3 regions of the Pseudarthrobacter sp. GQ63 genome follow, and region 2 is predicted to be linked to each of the others. Evidence: predicted binding sites of a transcription regulator. Region 2 holds the regulator's gene; each other region holds the start of a gene.
The links. The regulator LexA, encoded in region 2, represses DNA repair genes until DNA is damaged. The targets are predictions, from matches to a motif close to TCGAACANNTGTTCGA.
Positions count from the first base shown of each region.

Region 1: AC6CHP_RS06295 (DUF6504 family protein) is a predicted target of LexA. The motif match lies at 2,469-2,484, and genes of this name have one in related genera.
Region 3: AC6CHP_RS16040 (LexA family protein) is a predicted target of LexA. The motif match lies at 3,246-3,261, and genes of this name have one in related genera.

Region 1 covers NZ_JCAXEF010000002.1:399,781-407,339, forward strand. Annotated here, with positions in the region: gene AC6CHP_RS06290 (DNA polymerase III subunit alpha) at 1-2,103, opposite strand, end outside; gene AC6CHP_RS06295 (DUF6504 family protein) at 2,100-2,435, opposite strand; gene AC6CHP_RS06300 (hypothetical protein) at 2,597-2,986, shown strand; gene AC6CHP_RS06305 (chorismate mutase) at 3,007-3,327, opposite strand; gene AC6CHP_RS06310 (VOC family protein) at 3,347-3,769, shown strand; gene AC6CHP_RS06315 (SOS response-associated peptidase) at 3,812-4,573, opposite strand; gene AC6CHP_RS06320 (mycoredoxin) at 4,703-4,960, shown strand; gene AC6CHP_RS06325 (lipoate--protein ligase family protein) at 5,093-5,866, opposite strand; gene AC6CHP_RS06330 (DUF2177 family protein) at 5,859-6,251, shown strand; gene AC6CHP_RS06335 (ABC1 kinase family protein) at 6,301-7,559, opposite strand, start outside.
Region 2 covers NZ_JCAXEF010000009.1:127,756-135,314, forward strand. Annotated here, with positions in the region: gene dapF (diaminopimelate epimerase) at 1-605, shown strand, start outside; gene AC6CHP_RS15160 (class I SAM-dependent methyltransferase) at 577-1,200, opposite strand; gene hflX (GTPase HflX) at 1,648-3,231, shown strand; gene AC6CHP_RS15170 (ATP-dependent DNA helicase) at 3,224-5,281, shown strand; gene lexA (transcriptional repressor LexA) at 5,430-6,164, opposite strand; gene AC6CHP_RS15180 (LysM peptidoglycan-binding domain-containing protein) at 6,489-6,905, shown strand; gene AC6CHP_RS15185 (histidinol-phosphate transaminase) at 6,979-7,559, shown strand, end outside.
Region 3 covers NZ_JCAXEF010000010.1:142,958-150,516, reverse strand. Annotated here, with positions in the region: gene AC6CHP_RS16055 (ABC transporter substrate-binding protein) at 1-734, opposite strand, end outside; gene AC6CHP_RS16050 (SRPBCC family protein) at 982-1,440, shown strand; gene AC6CHP_RS16045 (Y-family DNA polymerase) at 1,478-2,776, opposite strand; gene AC6CHP_RS16040 (LexA family protein) at 2,801-3,232, opposite strand; gene AC6CHP_RS16035 (polysaccharide deacetylase family protein) at 3,413-4,369, opposite strand; gene AC6CHP_RS16030 (purine-cytosine permease family protein) at 4,386-5,918, opposite strand; gene AC6CHP_RS16025 (helix-turn-helix domain-containing protein) at 6,028-7,559, shown strand, end outside.

The sequences.
Region 1 (7,559 bases), on a different contig from region 2:
GGGGCCCGGGCGGAACAGGGAGATATCGATGATGAGGTCGTTGAACTCCCGGGGGGCCATCTTGCCGATCAGTTCCCGCTGGCCGGGTGATTCAATCTGGAAACAGCCCAGGGTGTGAGTGCTTCTGATGAGTTCAAATGTGGCCTTGTCATCAAGGGGAACGGCGTTCAGGTCGATATTGCCATTCTCCGCAATGTAGTCAGGACCGCTTCCGCCCGGACCGGACGGATGACGGCCGGCGGCCACCACCTCCTCCTTGGACGTGTGGATGCGGATGACTTCACGGACGGCAAACGCCATGGCGCTCTGCATGCGCACTCCCAGGACGTCCAGCTTGAGCATGCCCATGGGATCCATGTCGTGCTTATCGAACTGGCTCATGGGCAGGCCCAGCCCGCTGGGCTGCACCGGGGTGCGGTCCAGGAGGGTGGCGTCACCAAGGATGACGCCACACGGATGCATGGAAATATGGCGGGGCAGCCGGTCAAGCCGCTCCGTCAGGTCAACCAGCAGGTCAAGCTGCTGGTTGCCGTCCATTTCCCGTTGTTCCACCCGGCCGGCGAATTCCCGGAGTTCAGGTTTTTCCTGCAGGGCCTCGCGGAATTTCCGGGCAGAAAAACGCCACAGCTGCTTGGCGATCTCCCCCACCTCGTCGCCGTCCATCCCCAGTGCCATACCGGCGTCCCGCACGGCACCCCTGGCCCGGTAGCCGTTCTGCATGCTCATCAGGGTGACCCGCTCGGACCCGAAACGCTTGAAAATGCGGTGGTAGACGTTGTGCCGCTCAGCGCTTTCAACGTCAATATCGATGTCCGGAAGGGTGGCCCGGTCCCGCGACAGGAACCGTTCAAAGATGAGGTCGTGCTGCAGGGGGTTCACCTGGCTGACATCAATCAGGTAATTGACCAGGCTGGAGGCGCCTGATCCCCTGGCTGCCGCACGTACCCCCATCTCCTGGATCATGCGTGACACCTCGGCAACTGTCAGGAAATAGGACGAAAAGCCGAGGTTGCGGATGATGCCCAGTTCATGGTCGAGCCGGGAAAGCATCTTCTCTCCGGCAGCACCGGTGATCCCCGGAAAACGCCGGCTGATACCTGCCTGGCACCGCTGCACCAGTTCAACGTGTGGATCCTGGCTGATCCCAATGACTGAGGCTTCGGGCACAACCGGCTGCTTCCAGCCCATGTCCGTTTCCGGATCTATCCGGCAGCGGTCCGCGAGCGCCTCGGTCTGTGCCATCAGCTGTTTCAGGTCCGCGGCGCCATATCCTGCCGCTGAAATGATCTCCTTGCCCAGCCGGAGCATTTCCGGGGCGGATTTCAGCCACCCCTGCCCGGTTGGCTGCAGCAGCGGTTCATCCGCAAGTTCGGGAAGGGATTTCAGGGTGCGGGCTGAGTCGAGCACATCGGCGGTGGGGGCGCCGTCTGCTGCGCAGTACCTGACGGCGTTGGTCAGGACAGCAGGAATATGATGCTCTTCGGCAAGCTTGAGCATCCTGACGGCGTGGGCGGTACTCAGCGGCTTTCCCGGGGCGCTGAGCTGGGACACGATCTCGGCCACCAGCGTGCCTGGGGGCATTGCATCCAGCCATTGCTTGAAAAGGGTGCGGGGGCGAAGGTAACGTCGCCCTCCCATGGCCCGTCCGACGTCGGAATCAGGCCCCAGCAGGACAGTCAATACCGGCTTGAGGGTTTGCGGATCGAGGGTGCGGGATGCCAGCTCGGCCCGGGTGACGGCTATTGGGACAGTTCCCCCGGCTTTTCCCGTGGTGCGGGCGTGGGCGTCGGAAATCAGCCTGCAGAGGGCGCGGTAGCCTGCCCCGTTGTTGTAGCCCCGGGCCAGTACCACCACCCTGCCCGCCAGCTGCGTGCGGTGGTCGCCGTCGTCGTCAAATACCGCAAGGTCAACGCCAACGATGGGATCGATGCCTGCTGCCATGCAAGCCTTGAGGTGCTTGATGGTCCCGTACAGCCCGTCCCTGTCCGTACAGGCGAGCCCGGTTGCGCCGTCAGCGGCGGCAGCCTGCGCCAGTTCCTCGGGCCAGGAAACGCCATAGTGGGCGCTGAATGCGGTGGAAACGTGAAGATGGGTGAAACTCATGCTGTCCTGGGCCGGAGTGCGTCATGGATGCGCAGGAGCCGCCACCGGCCGCTGCGGATATGCCGGGTGAGGTCAAGGGTCAGCGGCTCTTCCGCGGCTTCTGCACCCCGCACCGGGGCGGAAGGCAACACCTGGACGCGCCAGATCTCATGGTCCACCACTCCGGGTCCGCTGCCAAGCGGTGCGCGTGTTTCTTCAGCCCACCATTGCCGGCGTTCGTACCAGCGCAGCGGTTCCGTGCAGACGGTATAGGACTGTCCAGCCCACAGCAGGCCACGGGGTTCGCCGTCCGCAGTGCAGTCGACGTCCACGGATTCGCTGAACATACCCATGGCGCCTCCCGGAGTGGATGTAGCTGAAAGTATTCGAACACATATTCGAATATTGCCAGTCTACCCCTGCTCCGAACGGGAGCATAGATGGGCTGCGGGAGGTACAAAGAGATTGCACGGGAAGGGTGGACGGACCGATCGGCAGGGAGCAGGATTGTGCCATGAAAACCCAAGACGCACTTCTGAAGCAGGCAAGCATCACAGCCCAGGATTCCACCGTGGTGGCCACGTTCGATATAGACGGCACCATCCCGGATTCGGGCGCCTATGTGGTGGGGCTGATGGGGGCCACCCCCGACTATTCCTCGCAGCGGAGGCTGTGTATTGAGTTCATGAACGGGAAGGCCATTGCCTTCTATTCTTTTAATCGCGAACAGGGAGTCGAGGAGGACTACGACCTGTCCGGGGTAACCCATTCAGAGAACACCATCACCGGCAGCTTTCCCCTTGCCGCCCTGAACGGCCTGGGCAAGGGGCACGTCATGTCAGCCTTCAGCGAGGCGGAGGGCAGGGAGTACCAGCATGGCGTCCCCGTGGAGGAGCACCTGTAACCACGCCCGTGGGCGGGAGGTCAGCTGTTCTCTTTATGGACCTTCAGTTCCAGTTCGATGAACCCGGAGATCATGGCGCGGTACGTGGACTCGACGATGTCCGGGTCAATGTCCTTCTTTTCCGCGGCTGAGCGGACGTGCTCAATGATCCGCTCCACCCGGCCGGGCGCACGGACCTCGGCGTCGTCGCCCTTGAGCGTCCCGGCAATCCGGATCAGCCGTTCGCGGCGGGCGATGAGGGTGACGATCTGTTCATCCACTTCGTCAACAGCAACCCGGACGGCAGCGAGCTGTTCCTTGTCGGCCAAAGCATCTCTATCGTTTCCTTGAATTGTCGCCATCGTCTGACAGTATCGAAGCATGCAGCCAAGAGTCGACTTCATTTCGCTGGGCGTCCGCAGTGTTGCCGCGTCCCGGGCCTTCTACGTTGACGGTCTTGGTTGGCCCGTGCACCGTGAACTTCCCGGCGACGTGGTGTTCATCCAGGTGAACCACGGGCTGGTGCTGTCCCTGTGGGATGTGCGCCAGATGCAGGCAGACGCCGGCGTCACGGCCTCCGGAGCTGTCCCCTGCATCACGCTGAGCCACAACCTTCCCGGAACGGAGGACGTGGACCGCGTCATGGAGGAGGCCGCCGCCGCGGGGGCGGAAATCATCGCCGAGCCCATCACCCAGCCATGGGGAGGCTACAGCGGCTACTTTGCGGACCCGGACGGTTTCCGCTGGGAGGTGGCGTACAACCCCACCTGGGCAGTGGACGACGACGGCGCGGTCACCGTTTAGCACTCCCCACGGTTTCGTCCGGGCTGCTCAAAGAGCCGGCTGCTAGAAGAGTGCTTCAACGGGCCGGATCAGTTCCGGCCCGTTATTCCTGACGTTGCCGACCTCTTTCCCTACGGATTCCACCTGCCAGTCAGCGGCCACGTCCTTGACCCCTGCCCGTACCAGGTCCACGAGTCCGGCCGGATCGTCGGCCTGGGGGTCCAGCCAGGCCTGCATCGTGGCTCTGTCCATGGGTAGGGGCACCCGGTCATGGAGTTCCGTGAGTTTTCCAAACACCGTGGACTCGCTGCCCGGCGGGGGCGTGTCCGTGGTCAGGATGGACGTTGAGAGAAGCCACCCGCCCGGCTCCCCTGCCGGCCAGGTGGGATCCTTCCACCACTCATAGAGACCCGCGAACACCAAACCATGGCCAGCGCCCGGGTGCACGTAGTAGGGCTGCTTGGACTTTCCCGGCCCCTGCTTCCATTCGTAATAACCGTCAGCCGGGACTGCGCACCGGCGTGACTGCATGGCTTTCCGGAACGCCGGCTTCTCAAGGACGGACTCGCTGCGGGCATTAATCATCCGGGAGCCGATGCCGGGATCCTTGGCCCAGGACGGGACCAGTCCCCAGCGGGCGACGTGGAGCTGGCGGACGTGTTTGTTCCCCGACTCGCCATCCACCAGGCGTTCCAGGACGATGGGAACCGCGTCCGTCGGCGCCACATTCCACGACGGCGGGATGCTGACCTCGTCCTCAAGCTCGGCGTCGAAATCGGCAAGGAGGTCCCCCACGGCGCGTGCCATTACGTAACGTCCACACATGGCTCCAGCATGCCATCGGCGGCAGGAGCTGTCATCCACGGAGGCCCTGCGGGCCCGGAAGCGGGGAATACCGGACTGCACGCTACCGTTACAGGAACGAAACCGTTATCAAGCACAGAGGAGAGCTCCGTGGACTTCACTCCCGAATCCGGCACTATCACCATGTTTTCCACCACCTGGTGCGGCTACTGCAACCGGCTGAAGAAGCAACTTGATGCCCAGGGCATCGGCTACACCGAGATCAACATCGAGGAAGTGGAAGGCACCGCCGAACTCGTGGAGCAGCTGAACGGTGGAAACCAGACCGTCCCGACTGTCCTCTTCCCGGACGGCACCGCCGCCACGAACCCTTCCGCTGCCGAGGTCAAGCAGCGGCTCGCAGCCTAGCTGGCACGCCGCCCCGGCCGGGAACCCCGCAACTGAACGGGGACTCCTGACCTGGGCCCCGGACAAACAGAACGGGACCAACATTTCCCAATGTTGGTCCCGTTTTGCTTGCCTGGCAGTCGATGGCGCGGGTTATGCCCCAAGGCTGCTGAACGAAGCGGTTTCGAGGGTGGCATGGTCCGCGTACACGGAAAGAAGGGCCTCCTCCACCGCTGAGACGTCCACACCAGGTACAAGGTCGTCCACCGCCCCTGCCGTGGCAGGGTCCCAGTCCAGCCCCAGGGCGGCGTAGCTGTCGGTCAGCACTTTGCGGATCGGCGCCGAGTTTTCCACCACGATCACCGAACTGAACAGCCAGCCGCCGGCCACCACGCGCTGGGCGGTGCCCACCAGTTTCACCCGGTGTGCGCCGTCAGCCGGGTCCGTGCCGTGCACGCTGAACTCACCGGGGCAGTATTCCCCGGGAATCTCGCCCACGGCCGCCTGCACGCCGACCCGGCGGAGGGCGTCCGCAAAAAGCTCCCCGAAGTACCCGAACCTGGTCTTGGAACCGGCGATGGCATCCGGATCGGGTTCAATGTGGTCCACCACCAGGGTTCCCTGGTGATAGGCGGCCGCCCGGCCTCCTGCCCGGCGGACCAGGGGTTCGAAACCGTTGGCACGGCACGCCTGCGCGGCGGCGTCGAATCCCGGCAGGCGGGTGTCGCGCTGGCCGAACGCGACCGTGGGTGCGGGCCGGTACAGCCGCAGCGTGGGACCGATGTCGCCGCTTTTGGCCCTGGCCAGCAGTTCCAGGCCGAACTCCAGGTCCCGGGCGGCGCCCAGCGTCTTTTCCTGCCGCACCACTGTCAGGGTGCGGGGCCCCGGGCCGCCGTCGTTCATATTGCTAAGCTCCCTTATGGTCATTCTGCAATTCCTCGTTGTCGCCGCCGCCTTCGCAGCGATCGACGCCATCTGGCTCAAGCTGATGAACCCCTTTTACCGCAGCCACATCGGCGAACTGCTGGCGGACAAACCACACCTAGGTTACGCCGTGGCGTTCTACGTCATTTACATCGCCGGAATTGTGTTTTTTGCCCTGCGGCCCGCGCTCGACGGCGGCAGCTGGCTGGCTGCCCTGGGTTACGGTGCGGCGCTGGGCGCCTTCGCCTACGCCACCTATGACCTCACCAACGCAGCCACCCTGAAAGTGTGGCCGCTGCAGCTGATTGTCGTGGACATGCTGTGGGGCGCTGTGCTGACAGGCCTGTCAACACTCGCGGGCTGGCTGGTTTTCCACGCCCGGACCTGAGGCTCGCGCCGGCGGCGCCGGAAACGGCTGCCGCCTGGCCACGTCCCTGTCAGAGGCCGCGCCGGCCTGCCCACAGGCCGTGCAACAGCGGGACTACTGAACCGGCCATAAGGATGCCGCCCAGGACGGCTTCGTCAGCCCGCACGATGGCGCCGGCGATGAGCAGGGCGGCGAACACCAGGGCAGAAGCAGAGCGCCGGGTGGAGCGGTCCAGCCGGGCGATGTGCCGTTCTAGACGTGGATTGGCGACGGCGAGGGAGCCTTCCTCGAGCCGTCCGGCCAGCGCATCCAGGCGTTTTGGCAGGCGCAGCGCGGTTGCCGCGGCGTCGAAGGCCTGCTGTGCCACGTCCTCCACGATATTGCCGCGCTCGTCGCGCAGGAGCCGGGCAGCATACGGTTCCACGGAATCCCAGAGGTTGAAGCGCTCATCGAGCGAGGAGCACACCCCCGAGGTCAGCGACATCGCCCGAATGATGAGCAGGAAATTTTCCGGGAGCTGGAACGGCAGCGAGCGGACAACGTCGCCGAATTCCACTGCAAAGTCACGGAACTCCCTCGGATCCACCTCCCGGAGCTCGGCGAATCCCATTCCGCCGAAGCGGGCGAAGAGGTGCGTCATGGCGCGTTCCATCTCCACCGTGTCGGCTGACGGCGCCAGCACACCGACGTCGTTGATCGCCGCCACCAGCCCCCTGCCGTCGCGCGCGGCGGCCGCAATCAGCAACTTCCGGAGTCCGCTGCGGGTGGAGGATGTAATTTCGCCCATCATGCCGAAGTCGATGAACGTCAGCTTCCACGGACGGTCGCCGGCCGCCGCGGTAACGGGAGTGACGAAGATATTCCCCGGGTGGGGGTCGGCGTGGAAGAAGCCGTTGGTGAACAACTGGTCGAACATGACGGCGGCGAACACCGGAGCCACCTCGGCCGGGTCGATGCCCGCCGCCCGGAGTGCCCCGGCCTCCGTGATTTTGATGGCCGTGACGTCTTCAAGGGTGAGCACGCGGCGGGTGCTCCGCTCCCAAGCTATGCCGGGCACGCAGACCCTTCCGTCGTCGGAAAAATCGGCGGCGAAGCGTTCGGAGTTTGCCGCCTCGTGCAGGTAATCGATCTCCTCGAAACTGGTCTGCGCAAACTCCTCCACCAGGGCTGGCATATTGGCGCGGCTGGATACCAGGCGAATGCGGCTGAGCCAGCCGCCTACCTTGCGCAGGGCTGCAAGGTCGACGTCGACAATCGCGTCCATGCCCGGACGCTGCACCTTGAGCACCACATCGGTGAACCCGGTGTCGGCCGCATCCGTTGCACGAA
Region 2 (7,559 bases):
GGACCGAGGGCCTGATCGAACTGCCCGACGGCGGCGCCCTGGCCATCGGCACCCGCGCCGGGGTCAAGACCGTGGTGCGCACGGGCGACGACTATGCCGTGGACATGGGGCCGTGGGAGTTCATCTTCCCCGGGGAAGCTACGGCAAAGGCCATGGATTCACTGGTGACCGCCGAGGGCCTGGAGGTTCCCCGCCCCGCCCTGTCCGTCAGCATGGGCAACCCGCACACCGTTGTTGCCCTCGCCGAGCTTTCCGAACTCGCCGGAACCCGCCTGTTCACCCCGCCCGTGGTGGACCCCGTACCTGCCAACGGGACCAACGTGGAATTCGTCGTGCCGTCCGAGCCCCTGGTGCATGACGGCGTCGGCTCGGTGACAATGCGGGTGCATGAACGCGGCGTGGGGGAGACCCAGTCCTGCGGAACAGGTGCCTGCGCCGCCGCAGTGGCCATCCGCCACTGGGCAGGAGCGGAAGCCCCGGACTCCTGGCGGGTCCACGTCCCCGGAGGCGTCGTGGGAGTGAAGTTCTTCGCTGGTCCCGCAGGCCACGAACACGTGGAGCTCAGCGGTCCGGCAGTTATTGTGGCAACCGGGACGCTTTCCTGACCTTGAGGATCCGGAACGACTTCGACGTCGCTTCCCGGCTGACGCTGAACGATTCGTCCAGCTCAGCTGCGAGCCACCGCTGAAGCGAGTCCGCCCCCAGGTTTTTCTGCACCACCAGCCAGGCCGTCCCGCCCGGAGCCAGGCGGGGCAGCCACAGTTTCAGCAGGGAGTGCAGTTCGTCCTTGCCGATCCGGATGGGCGGATTGGACCAGATCGTGTCAAAGCGCAGGTCGGGGTCCACTGCGTCAGGGGTGCTGGCCGTAACGTTGGCCAGCCCCAATGCTGCGGCGTTCTCGTTTGTCAGCGCGATGCAGCGCTCGTTGACGTCCACCGCGTAGACCCGGGCGGACGGCGCCTTGAGGGCCATGGTCAGGGCAATCGGACCCCAGCCGCAGCCGATGTCCAGAAGGTTTCCCTGCGGCGCCGGCGCGGGCACCTCGGTGAGCAGGATGGCCGTGCCTTTGTCGATCCCGTCAGGGCTGAAGATGCCGGAGGAAGTCTGCAGCCTGCGCGTTTGCCCCGCCAGTTCAACAGTCAGGGGCTTGCGGGTGAAAGGGCCGGCGGGTGTTGCGCTGAAATAATGTGCGGACTCCATAACTGGCCAGAGTAGTTCCCCTTGCAGCGTAAAGGGAAACCGCAGGCAGGGCCCTCTGCTACGCTGGAGGGCATGTTCCTGATCTTCGAGTAACCGGCACGGGCCACGCCCGTGCCGAAGCCTGCCCTCCAGCGGCAGCATGTCCCACCCAGCGACGCAGGTCCTCCGACCCTTCCGCTGCGTGCACCGGGCCAAGCGGATATCCCTTTGTTCCGGTCGCCGGACCACACTCGAAAGTCAGCCTCCTGCTGAACTTATCGCCGTTCTCCGGCTGCCTTTTTTCGCCGCGTAAGTGTACGTGGCACGTCTGCCGGCGCCGCCATCACCGGTGCCGGCCCAGCAAGCCAGGAGGCTTGGATGACCGCAGGCCGTCAGCCCAGCGCGAATACTTCCCCCACCACCAGCAATCGGCACTATTCTGGAACTGCCGAATCTTCAAAGGAGACCATGACCAGCCAGCCCAACACCGGATCAGATCCAGCCGCCCAGGACATGAGTCCCGAGGAAATCCAGGCTGTGATCGACCGGATTCTCTCCAAGGACGTACCTGCCAGGAACCCCAGCACGCAAAGCGGCGATGGGAAGGGCAGCGACGGAAAGGCAGTGTTCGGCAAGGCCCAGGCAATTTCCCGCCTGGACGAAGAACATTCAACGTACGACGGCGACCAGCAGGACCTTGAGGAACGGCGCGCCCTGCGCCGTACCGCAGGACTGTCCACCGAACTGGAAGACGTCACCGAGGTCGAGTACCGCCAGCTGCGCCTTGAACGGGTGGTCCTGGCTGGGCTCTGGTCCGAAGGCACGCTGGCCGACGCAGAGAACTCGCTCCGGGAGCTCGCTGCCCTTGCGGAAACAGCCGGCTCCGAGGTCCTTGACGGACTGGTCCAGCGCCGGGACAAGCCGGACCCCGGAACATTCCTTGGCTCGGGCAAGGCGCTTGAGCTTCGGGACATCGTGATGTCCACCGGGGCGGACACCGTGGTGGTGGATGCCGAGCTTGCACCTTCCCAGCGCCGAGGCCTGGAGGACATCGTCAAGGTCAAGGTCATCGACCGGACAGCCCTGATCCTTGATATCTTCGCCCAGCATGCCAAGAGCCGCGAAGGCAAGGCCCAGGTGGAGCTGGCGCAGCTTGAGTACCTCCTGCCGCGCCTCCGTGGCTGGGGCGAGTCGATGTCCCGCCAGGCCGGCGGCCAGGTGGGCGGCGCCGCGGCCGGCATGGGTTCGCGCGGTCCCGGTGAAACGAAGATCGAGCTGGACCGCCGTCGCATCCGCACCCGCATGGCCAAGCTGCGGCGGGAGATCGCCGCGATGAAGCCGGCCCGCGAGACCAAGCGGGCCAACCGCCGTCGTAATTCCGTGCCGTCCGTAGCGATCGCCGGGTACACCAACGCGGGCAAGTCCTCGCTGCTCAACCGCCTGACCGACGCCGGCGTCCTGGTGGAGAACGCCCTGTTCGCCACCCTGGACCCGACTGTCCGCAAGGCGGAAACCGCGGACGGGCTGGGCTACACGCTCGCGGACACTGTGGGCTTCGTCCGCTCCCTGCCGACGCAGCTGGTGGAGGCGTTCCGCTCCACGCTGGAGGAAGTTGCCGACGCCGACCTGATCCTCCACGTGGTGGACGTTTCGCACCCGGACCCTGAGGGCCAGATCGCTGCGGTTCGGAAGGTCTTCAGCGAGGTGGATGCCCGCAAGGTGCCCGAAATCATCGTGCTCAACAAAGCCGACGCCGCTGATCCCTTTGTGGTGGAACGGCTCCGGCAGCGCGAACCGCGGCATGTGGTGGTGTCCGCCCGCACGGGGCAGGGCATCGCGGAACTGCTGAAGGCAATCAGTGACGCCATTCCCAGGCCAAGCGTCAAGCTGGAGCTGCTCATCCCGTACGACCGCGGAGACCTGGTCAGCAAACTCCACGAGTCCGACGCCGAGATCATCAGCGTGGACCACGTGGAGCAAGGCACGCGGGCCGTGGTAATGGTCCGTGAAGGCTTTGCGGCCGAACTGGAACCCTTCGTCAGCAATGACTGACCTCGTGGCCACGGAAGCCACGGAGACGGCCGGCGAGCAGTTCGTGATCGAACTGCTCGACCGGGCCGTTGCCGGCATGGGCGGGCAAAGCCGTGACGGCCAGCATGAGATGGCCAGGCAGGTGGCCCGTGCCCTGGAAACGGGGGACCACCTCCTGGTCCAGGCAGGCACGGGCACCGGAAAGTCGCTGGCCTACCTGATACCCCTCATCGCGCACGCCCTGGAAAGCAACAAGCCTGCCTTGGTCTCCACGGCCACGCTTGCGCTCCAGACGCAGATCGTGGGCAGGGACCTGCCCCGGCTGCTCAAGGCCATCACTCCCGCCCTGGACAGGCCCGTCAAGGTGGCCCTGGTCAAGGGGCGGTCCAACTACGTCTGCCGGCACAAGCTGGAAGGCGGCTTCCCGAGCGAGGAACCGGCGGAAGGCCAGCTGTTCAGCCTGGGTGAGGACACCAGCGTCCCGCACTTTGCCGCAGCCGTGGGCGGGCCCTCGTCCCAGCTCGGCAAGGAAGTGGTGCGGCTGAGGGAGTGGGCGGAGAAGACCGCCACGGGCGACAGGGATGAGCTCCTGCCGGGCGTCACGGACCGCGCCTGGCGCCAGGTGTCCGTGACGTCCATGGAATGCCTGGGCGCCCAAAAGTGCCCCATGGCAGCAGAGTGCTTCAGTGAACTCGCCCGCCAGGACGCTGCTGAGGCCGATGTCGTGGTCACGAACCACGCCATGCTTGCAGTCAGCGCCTTTGAGGGGCTGGCGGTCCTGCCCGAGTATGACGTGGTGGTGGTGGACGAGGCGCACGAACTCCAGGACAGGGTTACCGGTGCGGTGTCCGGCCAGCTGTCGGTGGCCATGGTGCACGCCGCTGCCGCCGGCGCCCGCAAGCACACCGCCATCACCGTTGACGCGCTCAACGCCGCGGCCGCCAACCTGGAGCTCGCCCTCGCCGGCGTGCCGAACGGGCTGCTGCCCAACGGACTGAATGACGAACAGCTGGACTGCGTGGACCAGTTGCGCGACGCCTGCCGGGCCGCCCTCTCGGATTCGAAGGGGGACAGCACTGCAACGCCCGACGGCGGCCGGCAGCTTGCGCGGTCCCGCCTGATGCTCATCCTGGAACTTTGCGAACGGCTCCTCGCTGCCCGGGAAAACCGCGAAGTAGTGTGGTTTTCCCGCGCCAGCTCCTTTGATCCCGCGCAGGGATTCTCCCCGCCGGATGACACAGCGCCGGCGTTGATCAATATTGCGCCCCTCTCCGTGGCCGGGCGGCTGCGGGAAGGCCTGTTCGCCGGACACACCGTTGTGCTGACCTCCGCCACACTGGCCATCGGTTCAGCATTTGAACCTGCCGCCGGCGGGCTGGGCCTCGTGGGTGAGGGTGCTCCCCGCTGGAAGGGCGTGGACGTGGGCTCGCCGTTCGACTACCCCAAACAAGGCATCCTCTATGTGGCAGGGCACCTGCCGAAGCCCGGCAGGGGCGCATCCCCTGAAGCGCTGGACGAACTCGAGGCCCTGATCCGTGCTTCCGGCGGCGGCGCACTGTGCCTGTTTTCTTCCCGGCGCGCCGCAGAGGAAGCCGCCGAGGCCCTGCGCCCAAAGCTGGACATGACGGTCCTGTGCCAGGGCGACTCCACCATGACCGCACTGGTGAAGCAGTTCGCCGACGAGCCCGACACCTGCCTGTTCGGAACCATGTCCCTGTGGCAGGGCGTGGATGTTCCGGGCGGTTCGTGCCGGCTTGTGGTGATAGACCGGATTCCCTTTCCGCGGCCGGACGATCCGCTCATGACGGCGCGCTCCCGTGCCGTGGCACAGGCCGGCGGAAACGGCTTCATGTCGGTGTCGGCCACCCATGCTGCCATCCGGCTCGCCCAGGGCGCAGGCCGGCTGATCCGCTCCACCGGGGACAAGGGAGTAGTGGCAGTCCTGGACTCCAGGCTGGCCACCGAGCGCTACGCCGGGTTCCTTCGGGGAGCGCTGCCGCCGTTCTGGTCCACAACGGACCGGAAGACGGCAATCGCGGCCTTGGAGAGGCTGGCCGGGGAGAACGCCTGACGCCCTGGACATGCTGGGGCTCCGCGAAGCCGGCCCTGGGCACGGCCGGATCTGCCCAAGGTGGATCCGGCCACGCACTGCGCAGGGCCGGATCTGCCCCGGGCTAATTGTGCTGTGGGTTGGTTCTGCCTGGGCCAGGAGCGGGCGGCTACAGCGAGCGGAGGACTGACACGACCTTGCCCATGATGGTGGCGTGGTCCCCGAGGATGGGCTCGTACTGGGTGTTCTGGGGGAGCAGCCAGGTGTGGCCGTCACGCTGCCTGAACGTTTTCACGGTGGCCTCGTCGTCGAGGAGGGCAGCGACGATGTCGCCGTTGGCGGCGTCCGCCTGGCGGCGGACCACCACCCAGTCGCCATCACAGATGGCTGCATCCACCATGGAATCCCCGGCCACCCTAAGCATGAACAGTTCGCCCTGGCCCACCAGCTGCCGGGGGAGCGGCATAACATCCTCCACCTGCTGGTCGGCAAGGATGGGGCCACCAGCAGCGATGCGGCCAACGAGTGGGACCATCGCGGTGTCCAAGGCCGTGGGCAGCTCCGTGACGGTGGCCCCGCCTGCGGAGATTCCCGCTGATGGCTGGCTGGCCGGCTTGGCCGCGCCGCCGTCCAGGGTCAGGGGCATGAGGACTTCCATGGCGCGCGGACGCTTCGGGTCACGGCGGAGGTAGCCGAGTTTCTCCAGCTGGGCCAGCTGGTGCGTGACGCTTGAAAGGCTGGCCAGTCCCACCGTGTCACCGATCTCCCGCATGGACGGGGGGTAGCCGTTCTCATTGACGGAGCGCTGGATGGTTTCGAGGATCTTTTTCTGCCGTGGCGTCAGGCCCTTGGCGGTCCTCTTCGGTTGCGCGGTTGCCCTGCCCCCGGCGGCTGCTGCTGCCATATTCGCCAATGCCTTTCGGTGTCCGCGGGGCCCCTCCACGGCCAAGCCCTGGAGGATCCCGCCCCATAATGTCAGACCCTGCTGATCGACTGTCCGGGTGGTTGTTCTTTCGTTCAAAGCTAGGCCAGCCACACTGCTTTTTCAAACATTTGTTCTAGCGAGTCTCGACAATGTTCGTTGATAGGTGCTAAAACTGAAGAAGCAAAGTTCGAACATATGTTCTACTGCGAACTCGGGCCATTCGAAGACGGCGCCGGAATGCCCCTGCCGGGGCGCGGAGCAGAACATCCGGGCAGCACAGTATGGTCCAGGAGGGCTCAGTTCATGTCAGCTTCATCTGTTTCGCGGGGTTCACGTCCACAGCTGCTCTCAGTGCAGCAACTCTTGTCCGGGCCTGAAGAGCGGAAGCCGGAACGGCCGGCACCCCTTCCGCCCCTGCGGCTGACCCGCCGCGGCCGCATCGTGCTGATCGGGATTCCCCTGGTGCTGCTGGCCGCCCTGCTGCTCTCCCTGGCAGGCTTCTTCAACTCCCCGGCGAAAGCCTCCGACTCTGCTGCGGACCTTGAGACGACGTCCGCGGTCAGCGTGACGGTCCAGCCCGGCCAGTCGCTGTGGGGCATCGCGGCCACCGTGGCGCCGGAGCGCGACGCACGTGATGTTGTGGCGGACATCGTGCAGCTGAACAACCTGTCCGCAGGCACGGTCTTCCCGGGGCAGCAGCTGTTCGTACCCGCCGGCTAATGCGGCACATGCCGAGGGCGAACAGGATGCCGTCACATTTTCCGGCACCCGGCACGGGCACTAAACTGTTCAGGTGAATGACCAGCTAGAACGCCTGAACCGGCTTCCCCTCCGCAGCAACCTCCGCGGGCTTACCCCTTATGGTGCGCCGCAGCTGGACGTCCCCATCCTCCTCAACGTCAACGAGAACACCCATGGTGTTCCGGCTGACGTGCGGGCTGCCATCAGCGCGGCGGTGTCCGAGGCTGCCGCAGGGCTGAACCGCTACCCGGACCGGGAGTTTACGGAACTGCGGAAAGCGCTGGCGGAATACCTGGGCCATGGATTGGACGAGACCAACCTCTGGGCCGCCAACGGCTCCAACGAGGTGCTCCAGCAGATCCTGCAGGCCTTCGGCGGCCCTGGACGCACAGCGCTCGGCTTTCCGCCCACGTACTCCATGTACCCGCTGCTGGCCAGTGGAACGGACACCGAGTACATCGTCGGTGAGCGCGCCGAGGGCTACGGCCTCAGCGCCGAATCCGCGGCGCGGCAGGTCAAGGAACTGCAGCCCAACATCGTGTTCCTCTGTTCACCCAACAACCCCACGGGGACGGGACTGGGGCTGGACGTCGTGGAGGCCGTCTACGAGGCCGGTGAAGCGAGCCAGACCAT
Region 3 (7,559 bases), on a different contig from region 2:
AGGCGTGAGGCCCACGGCTCAGGCAGCCACGCGCCGTCGAGCTTTCCGTCCTGGAAGAGCTTCAGGGTCTGGGCGTTCTCGGTGGGGTTGATGGCCACGTCGCCGCTGCCGTCAACGTTGGTCCTGTAGCCCTGGGACGCGAGCCAGGCGCGGAGGGCCACGTCCTGCGTGCCGCCGAGCTGCGGGGAGGCAAGGGTTTTGCCCCTCAGGTCCGCGGCGGAGCTGATCTCCGGCCGAACCACCAGCTGGGCGCCGCCGGCTGCAGCGCCGGCGATGATGTTCACCGATTCGCCGCCACTCTTCACGAACGAGTTGATGGCGGGATTCGGGCCGATGTACGTGGCATCGATGGCACCCGCGTTCAGCGCCTCGATCGCGGCCGGGCCGGCGTTGAACACCTGGGTGCTGAGCCTGGTATCGCCGAGCTCCTCCGCGATGTAGCCCTGGCTTACCCCCACCAGGGCGGGGGCGTGGGTGACGTTGCCGAAGTATCCAAGCTTGAGTTCCGCGGCGGGGTTGCCGGCGGGGGCGGTCTCCTGCACTGCCGCGGGGGTCCCGCCGTTCACGGCGGAGGCGACGGCGGCGCCCCCGCCAATGAGGGCGAGGATGCCGACGGCGATGCCGACCTTCAGCCCGAGCGGCCGCTTGGGCGCGGCGGACTGGCCGGCCACGATGCGGGTGGAGCCTGGCTGGTCCTGCGGATTCTTGGGGCTTTGGCGCGAGGGATCTGACACTGGAATTCCTTTGCTGGGGCGGATGCTGAAATGAGATTACGGAGCGCCCGGCAGCGCCACAATCGTTCCCGTAGCGGGCGTTCACGGGAGGTCGCGGGGGCTCAACAAGGCGTAGCACAGCGACAAGAAACGTCGCGGGACGTCTTTTTCCGGGGCGCCCGAAGGAGTGTTCCCACGGCAATAAATCCCAGACGTTGCCGGTCGCGGGGGCCTGTTTCCGGGCCCTGATACGGACGTACGATCAGGCATGGAAAAGTTGAAATTTGAGGTGGATATCAACGCTCCCGCCGGGACAGTCTGGTCCACGATGCTCGACGATGCCACCTACCGGGAATGGACGAGTGCCTTCAGCGAGACAGGTTCCTTCTATGAGGGCGACTGGAACACGGGCAGCGAGATTCGATTCCTCGGCCCGGACGGTGAGGGGTCCGTGGGAGGGATGATCGCAACAGTTGAGGACTGCCGGCCGAACGAGTTCGTGTCCCTGCGGTATCTCGGCCAGATCGTCCGCGGTGTGGATGACAGGACCAGTGATGCTGCGCAGGAATTCATCGGAGCACACGAAAACTATTCGTTCACCGAAGCCGAAGGGGTAACGAAAGTCGAGGTCGAGGTTGAGAGCGTCGCGGAGTGGGCGGCCATGCTGAACGACACTTGGCCCGTGGCCCTCGCCAAACTCAAGGACCTCGCCGAAGCTCGGGCCTGACCTAGCCGCCCTCGGCGGCCGTGGACCTGCGTGCGGCTCAGGCAGCCTTCACCAGGGGAAGCTCGTCCCAATGGGTGGTGTACCTGGGGGACCGCATGTTCCGTTTCATGGTCCAGTCCAGGCCCGACTTGATCCCGGCGTGCCCCAGGCCGATGGAGCTGCGTCCGAAGCGGCTGCCCACGTCCTCCAGCAGGGTGCCGATGTGGCGTTCCTCGTGCCGGTTCTCGAACAGCTCCAGCGGGGACTGGTTGCCGGTAGGCCGCAGGTCCGTGAGCATGAGCCCCACTTTGACGTACTTCAGCCCTTCGCGGATGTTGGGCAGCAGGGCGTGCGCCGCCCTGGTGAGCAGGAGCGGGTCGGCGGTTGGCATCGGCAACGGGACGCACACGGACGGATACGCCTGCTCCTGCCCGCTGAAGGGTGAGGTGCCGGCGAATGCGGTGAGGACTTTTGCCTGCAGCCCGTGTTTGGCCAGCCGCGCGCTCGCGTTCTGGCCGTAGATGCTGAGGACCTGCCGCAGCCCCGCCGCCGTGGTGACCGGGGTGGAGAAGGAACGGGAGAAGATCAGCTGGTCCCGGCCCAGGCGCTCCTCTTCCATGGGGATGCAGGGCGTGCCGTTGAGTTCCAGGACAGTGCGCATCATGACCACGGAGAACTTGTCCCGGATGGCCACGGGGTCGGCGCGGGTGAGGTCCAGGATGGTGTGGATGCCCATGGCGTTCAGGCGCCTGGTCAGGCGGCCGGCGATGCCCCAGATTTCCTCCACGGACAGGCGCCCCAGCAGCTGCTCCCGCACGGCGGCGGGAACGCTGTCCCAGTGGCATACCCCGCCGAACGCCGGGTTGTTCTTAGCCCATTTGTTGCACAGTTTGGCCAGCGTCTTGGTGGGCGCGATCCCGACGCACACGGGCACGCCCACATTGCGGCGGACGGCATTCTTCATGGTCCTGCCCAGCGCCAGCAGCTGCTCCGGCTCCCCCTTCACTCCGAGGAAGGCCTCGTCGATGCTGTAAACCTCCAGCCACGCTGAGTACCTGCCGAGCAGCTCCATGACCCGGGCGCTGATGTCCCCATAGAGCTCGTAGTTGCTGGATTTGGCCACCAGTCCCCATTCCTTCGCGCGGGGTGCGAGTTTGAACCACGGCTCGCCGGTGGCAATGCCCAGGGCCTTCGCCTCGGGGGAGCGGGTGACGGCGCAGCCGTCGTTGTTCGAAAGGACCACCAGCGGCCTGCCCTCCAGCGAGGGATCGAAGGCACGCTCCGCCGAGGCGTAGAAACAGTTCACGTCTACGTGGGCGATCTGCGGCATCTGCCGCATGGGGACGGGTTTGCTCATCGCCGGGCCCCCGGACGCCGCCGGCTAGACATGGTGCAGGCACCTCGTGGCCACGCCCCAGATGGTCAGCTCCGAGAGGGCAGGCACTTTGATGTCCGCATACTTTGGATTCTCCGCCTGCAGCACCACGCCTGTGGCGGTAAGGCGCAGGCGCTTCACCGTCAGCTCCCCGTCCAGCACGGCAATCACCACTGAGCCGTCCCGGGGCTCCAGTGCCCTGTTGACGATCAGCTCATCACCGTCGCTGATGCCCGCGCGCTCCATGGAGTCTCCTGTCACGCGGACCACGAACGTGCTGGTGATGTCCTTGATCAGGTGGGCGTTCAGGTCGATCCGGCCATCGAAGTAGTCCTGCGCCGGCGAAGGAAACCCTGCGGCGACGGGAACCGGGGCAATCAGCACCGACAACAACGAGGCGCCCGCATCTATCACGCGGGGACCGATAATAACGCCCACAACACACCTTTATTCGAATATATGTTCGATTACTTCAGTGTAGACCCTGGCCCTGACAATGCCACCCCCGGAGTACCTGGCGTCCCTGCTTCCGGGTGCTTCACGGTGAGGCAGCCACCTTAAAAGCAGGAGTGGTGCTGCCGGATGGGCAGCACCACTCTGCGGCTGGTTGTAGCTAAGTCAGCCGGCGACGGCGGGCCGTGACTCCCGCACCACCGACGGCGTGAACTTCGCCCCGGTGTCCGGGAAGGAGGGCACCTGGATGCGGGCGTGGGTGTGGACTTCCTGAACCGTCCGCCGGGTGTGCTCCGCGATCTCTTCCATGGTGGCCACCCACATGCCGTCCATCCCCTTGACCCGTTCAATCAGCCGCTCCAGGGCCACAGCCTTGGAGGGGCGCCCGGAGATGAAGGGATGGTTGGTCAGGACGAAGCAGCTGCCCTGCGCATGGTGCGCCTCCGCCTCCAGCGTCCACATTTCCAGGACCTTCGCCGGGCTCTCGATGACGCCGCTGCCGGTGACGCCCGGGTAGAACGCGTACTGCTCCCAGTCGTCCAGCGCCCAGTCCACCGGGATCTCTACAAGGTCCCGGGAGTCGCCCGGGGCGACGCTGAAGCGGTAGGGGGCGTCGCCGTCGAGCAGGCTTGAATCGTAGAGGAAGCCGCGGTCCGCCAGGAGGGCCGGGGAATGCCAGTTCAGTTCCCACCACGGCGCCCGGTAGCCCACCGGCTCCACCCCTGCCACCTTGGCCAGGGCCTCCAGGCCGCGGTCGATGTAGCGCGCCTCCGTCTCGGCGTCGATACCCTGCATGGGCTCGTGCAGGTAGCCGTGGTGGGCCACCTCATGCCCCGCGTCCACGATGCGCCGGACCGTGTCCGGATAGCACTCGGCGGTGAAGCCGGGGACGAAGAACGTGGCACGGATGTCCTGCCGCTGGAGGATCTGCAGCAGCCGGGGGACTGCCACCTTGGGCCCGTAGGACTGGTGGGTCATCAGGGACATCCGGCTGGTGCTCTTGGGGTCGTGGGCGATGGTGCAGGATTCGGCGTCGACGTCGAAGGTGAAGGAGGCTGCCGCCTGCTTGCCCTCGGGCCAGGTGATCGGGTGGGCGGAGTCGGGGAATGCGTCAAAGGTCATGTCAGGTGTTCCTAGGTTAGAGGCCGGCCGGGGCGCTGGGCCGGGCAGGGATTCCGGCCAGGGCCGGGGAGGGCTGGGCGTCGGCGCCGGCAGCCGGAGCGGATTCGAGGAACTTGCGGTGGACCCTCGGGCCCAGGATGGCGTAGCTCGTAGCGCTCGCCAGCCCGCCGGCCAGCCAGGACAGGTCCCAGCCGCCCAGGGCCACGGCGATGGGGCCCTGCATGGCGGGAACGAGGCCGTACATAAACAGCCAGGTGGCGAAGATGCCGACCAGGAGGGAGGTGACTCCCGCCCAGTTGACGCCGGGCAGTCGCTTGGTCCCGACGCCGTCGAACAGCCGTGCGGGGTTGCCGGGCCAGCGCTTCTCGATCCAGAAGTAATGCACCAGCATCACGCCGCCCCAGGCGGCCACCCAGGCCACCAGCCCGATGAGCCAGGCGTCCAGCACCGCTGCGAAGTCCTCCTGGAAGATGAAGAAGACGACGGCGATGAGCGAGAAGACGCCGACGAACAGGTTCAGCTTGCGGCGGCTGATGGTGATGTCCAGTGACTGGGTGGCCACCGAAAAGGTGTAGATGTTCAGGATGTTGGTGGCGATGGGGCCGTGCAGCACCATCAGCAGGACGGGCAGGGCGAGGACGCCGAAGTTCTGGACGATGAGCTTTCCGGGGTCGATTTCACCGCTGTTGGTGGCCAGGCTCGCACCCAGCACGCCGAGCCAGACGACCGGGATGAACTGGCCCAGGACGGATGCCAGGTAGACCTTCTTCTTGGGGACCTCGGTGCTGACGAAGCGGGAGTAGTCGGCGGCGTACGTGAACCAGGTGATGCCCCAGCCGATGCCGATGGCCGTCATCACGGCGCTCATGGCCGCGATCCGCTCGGAGCCTTCCAGGATGTTGCCGGCGGGGCCGGCGTAGGCCCAGTCGATCTTCATGCCGAACCAGGCAACAGCGGACATAACGGCCAGGATGATGATGGTGGGCGGGACGGTCCACTTTTCAAAGGCGGCGATCGCCTTGTAGCCAAACCAGGCGATGGCCACCTGGGTGGCCATGATGGCCGTTGCGACGCCGATCTTCCAGGCGTAGTTCTGCGCCGCGGGATCCACCCAGCCGAGCGTTCCGAACAGCGCCATCACCAGGTCCAGGATGATCCAGGTGTTGACGGCGCACCAGCCGATCACCAGGAGTGCCTGGATGCTTGCGGGAAGGTAGTTTCCGCGCCGGCCGAAGGCTGCCCGGGCCAGGACCATGCCGGTGGCGCCGGTCTTCTGGCCCAGCAGGACGAAGCAGCCAAAGAGCAGCATGCCGATCAGGTTGCCCAGGACCAGGACAGTGACGGTGTCCGCGAAACCCAGCCCCAGGTGGATTCCGAGGGCGCCCAGTACCCAGTTGATGGGGGCGAGGTTGGCGCCGGCCCAGATCCAGAACTGGCCTGAAACCTTGTGCGTGCGCTGGGACTCGGGAATGGGCTGGAGCCAGGCTTCGCAGTCCTCGGCCGGCGCCATTGCCGGCCCAGACTGCTTCGTGGAGAGGTTGTCTTGCATGGGGAAAGCCTCCAGTAAGTGAAAGGGATAGATCCAGATTATGTGGCTCATGCCACAACCACCACATACAATGTGTCGTGAAGATTCACCTTCTACTTGACGGAGTGTCATGCCAATACGGCTGCAGGACGTTTTGAAACATTCCACCCTCACCCCTGCGGACCCCGTGATCCGCGCTGCGGCGGCGACTGCGGCCCAGACGCAGCTGCGCTGGATCCACTCCAGTGAGGTTTTGGACATCGCACCGTTACTTGGCGGCGGAGAACTGCTGCTCACCGGTGGCCAGGCGCTGGCCGCGGCAACGGACAAGCGGCGCATCGGCTATATCTGGGAGCTGGCGGAGCGTGGAGTGGCCGCACTGGCCATCGAGACGGGCGCGGCCCTGCCGTCCATTCCGTCCTCCATGGTGGGAGCAGCCGAAGCCGCGGGGCTTCCCCTGATAGAGCTGCGCAAAAGAGTGCCCTTCGTGGGTGTCATGGAAGCCATCAATTCGTTGCTGGTGAGCGAGTCGGCTGCGCACCTGCAACAGGCTGACCGGGCAAGCCATGCCATGGCGGTGGAGCTGGCCCACGGCGGCAGCCTCGACCGGATCCTGGCCGTCCTCGCCGACGCTACCGGCGCGGAAGTTGTCCTGACCTCCAACGCCGGGGCTCCGCTGGCCAGCGCACTGCCTGCCGGCCATGCCGCGGATGCCGAACCGGCACCCGAGGGGGACGCCGACCAGGACCGGGCACGGACCACGCATATTGATGTGTCCGTGCGGGGCATACCCTCGGCGCGACTAAGCCTTCACACATTGGAGGGAGGCGATGTGAACCTGGCAAGGATTGCCGGGAACCGCTCAGTGGACATTCTGGCACTGGCGCTGTTGCAGCGCATGCCGCCCGGCCTGAAGGAGATGGCGGGTGCCGCACTGATCCGCGCCGTTGATGCCGGTACCCAGAACTGGCGGCTCCAGCAGCTCGCCCCGGCTGCGGGGATTCCCCCTGCTGCGCAGCTGGTGGCTGTTGTGATCCGTTCTCCTGGCTCCCGGCAGCTCCGTACCACCGTGGAGCAGCTGCTGGACCGGGTGGGCCGGCACAGTGCCAGCTACGCCGATAACGAGGAGCTGCTGGCGCTCGCGGCGTTGCGGACCGGTAAGGCGCAGGAGGACCGGAGCGAGATCCTGGCCGGGCTCCGCACGCTCGAACTGCCCGAGGGCAGCATCAGCGCGGTAGGCCCGGTGGCCTCCGGGATTTCGTCGGCACCCTGGTCGCTGGCAGAGGCGCGGCTGACGCTGGATATTGGAGCCCGTGATGAACTGCGCCCGTCCGGGGCGCGGCTGGCTAGTGGGGCGCTCGACGCGGAGGCGTTTGCGGTGGAACGGATGGCCTTCCATTCTCTGGATGCGGCCAGGCGCGAGGATTTTGTCCGGCAGCAGTTGGGGTCCCTCCTTGACTACGATGCGCAGCGTCGCTCGCAGCTGGCCGAAACCCTGCGGGTATGGCTGGATTCCGGCTGCAACACCGCACAGGCTGCGCGGGAGCTGCACCTGGAGCGGCAGTCCATGCACCAGCGGCTGCAACGGATCTTCTCCCTGTGCGGCGGCGACCCCCGCAGCACCGGCCGCCTTGCCGCCCTGCACCTGGCCAGCCGCCTCGC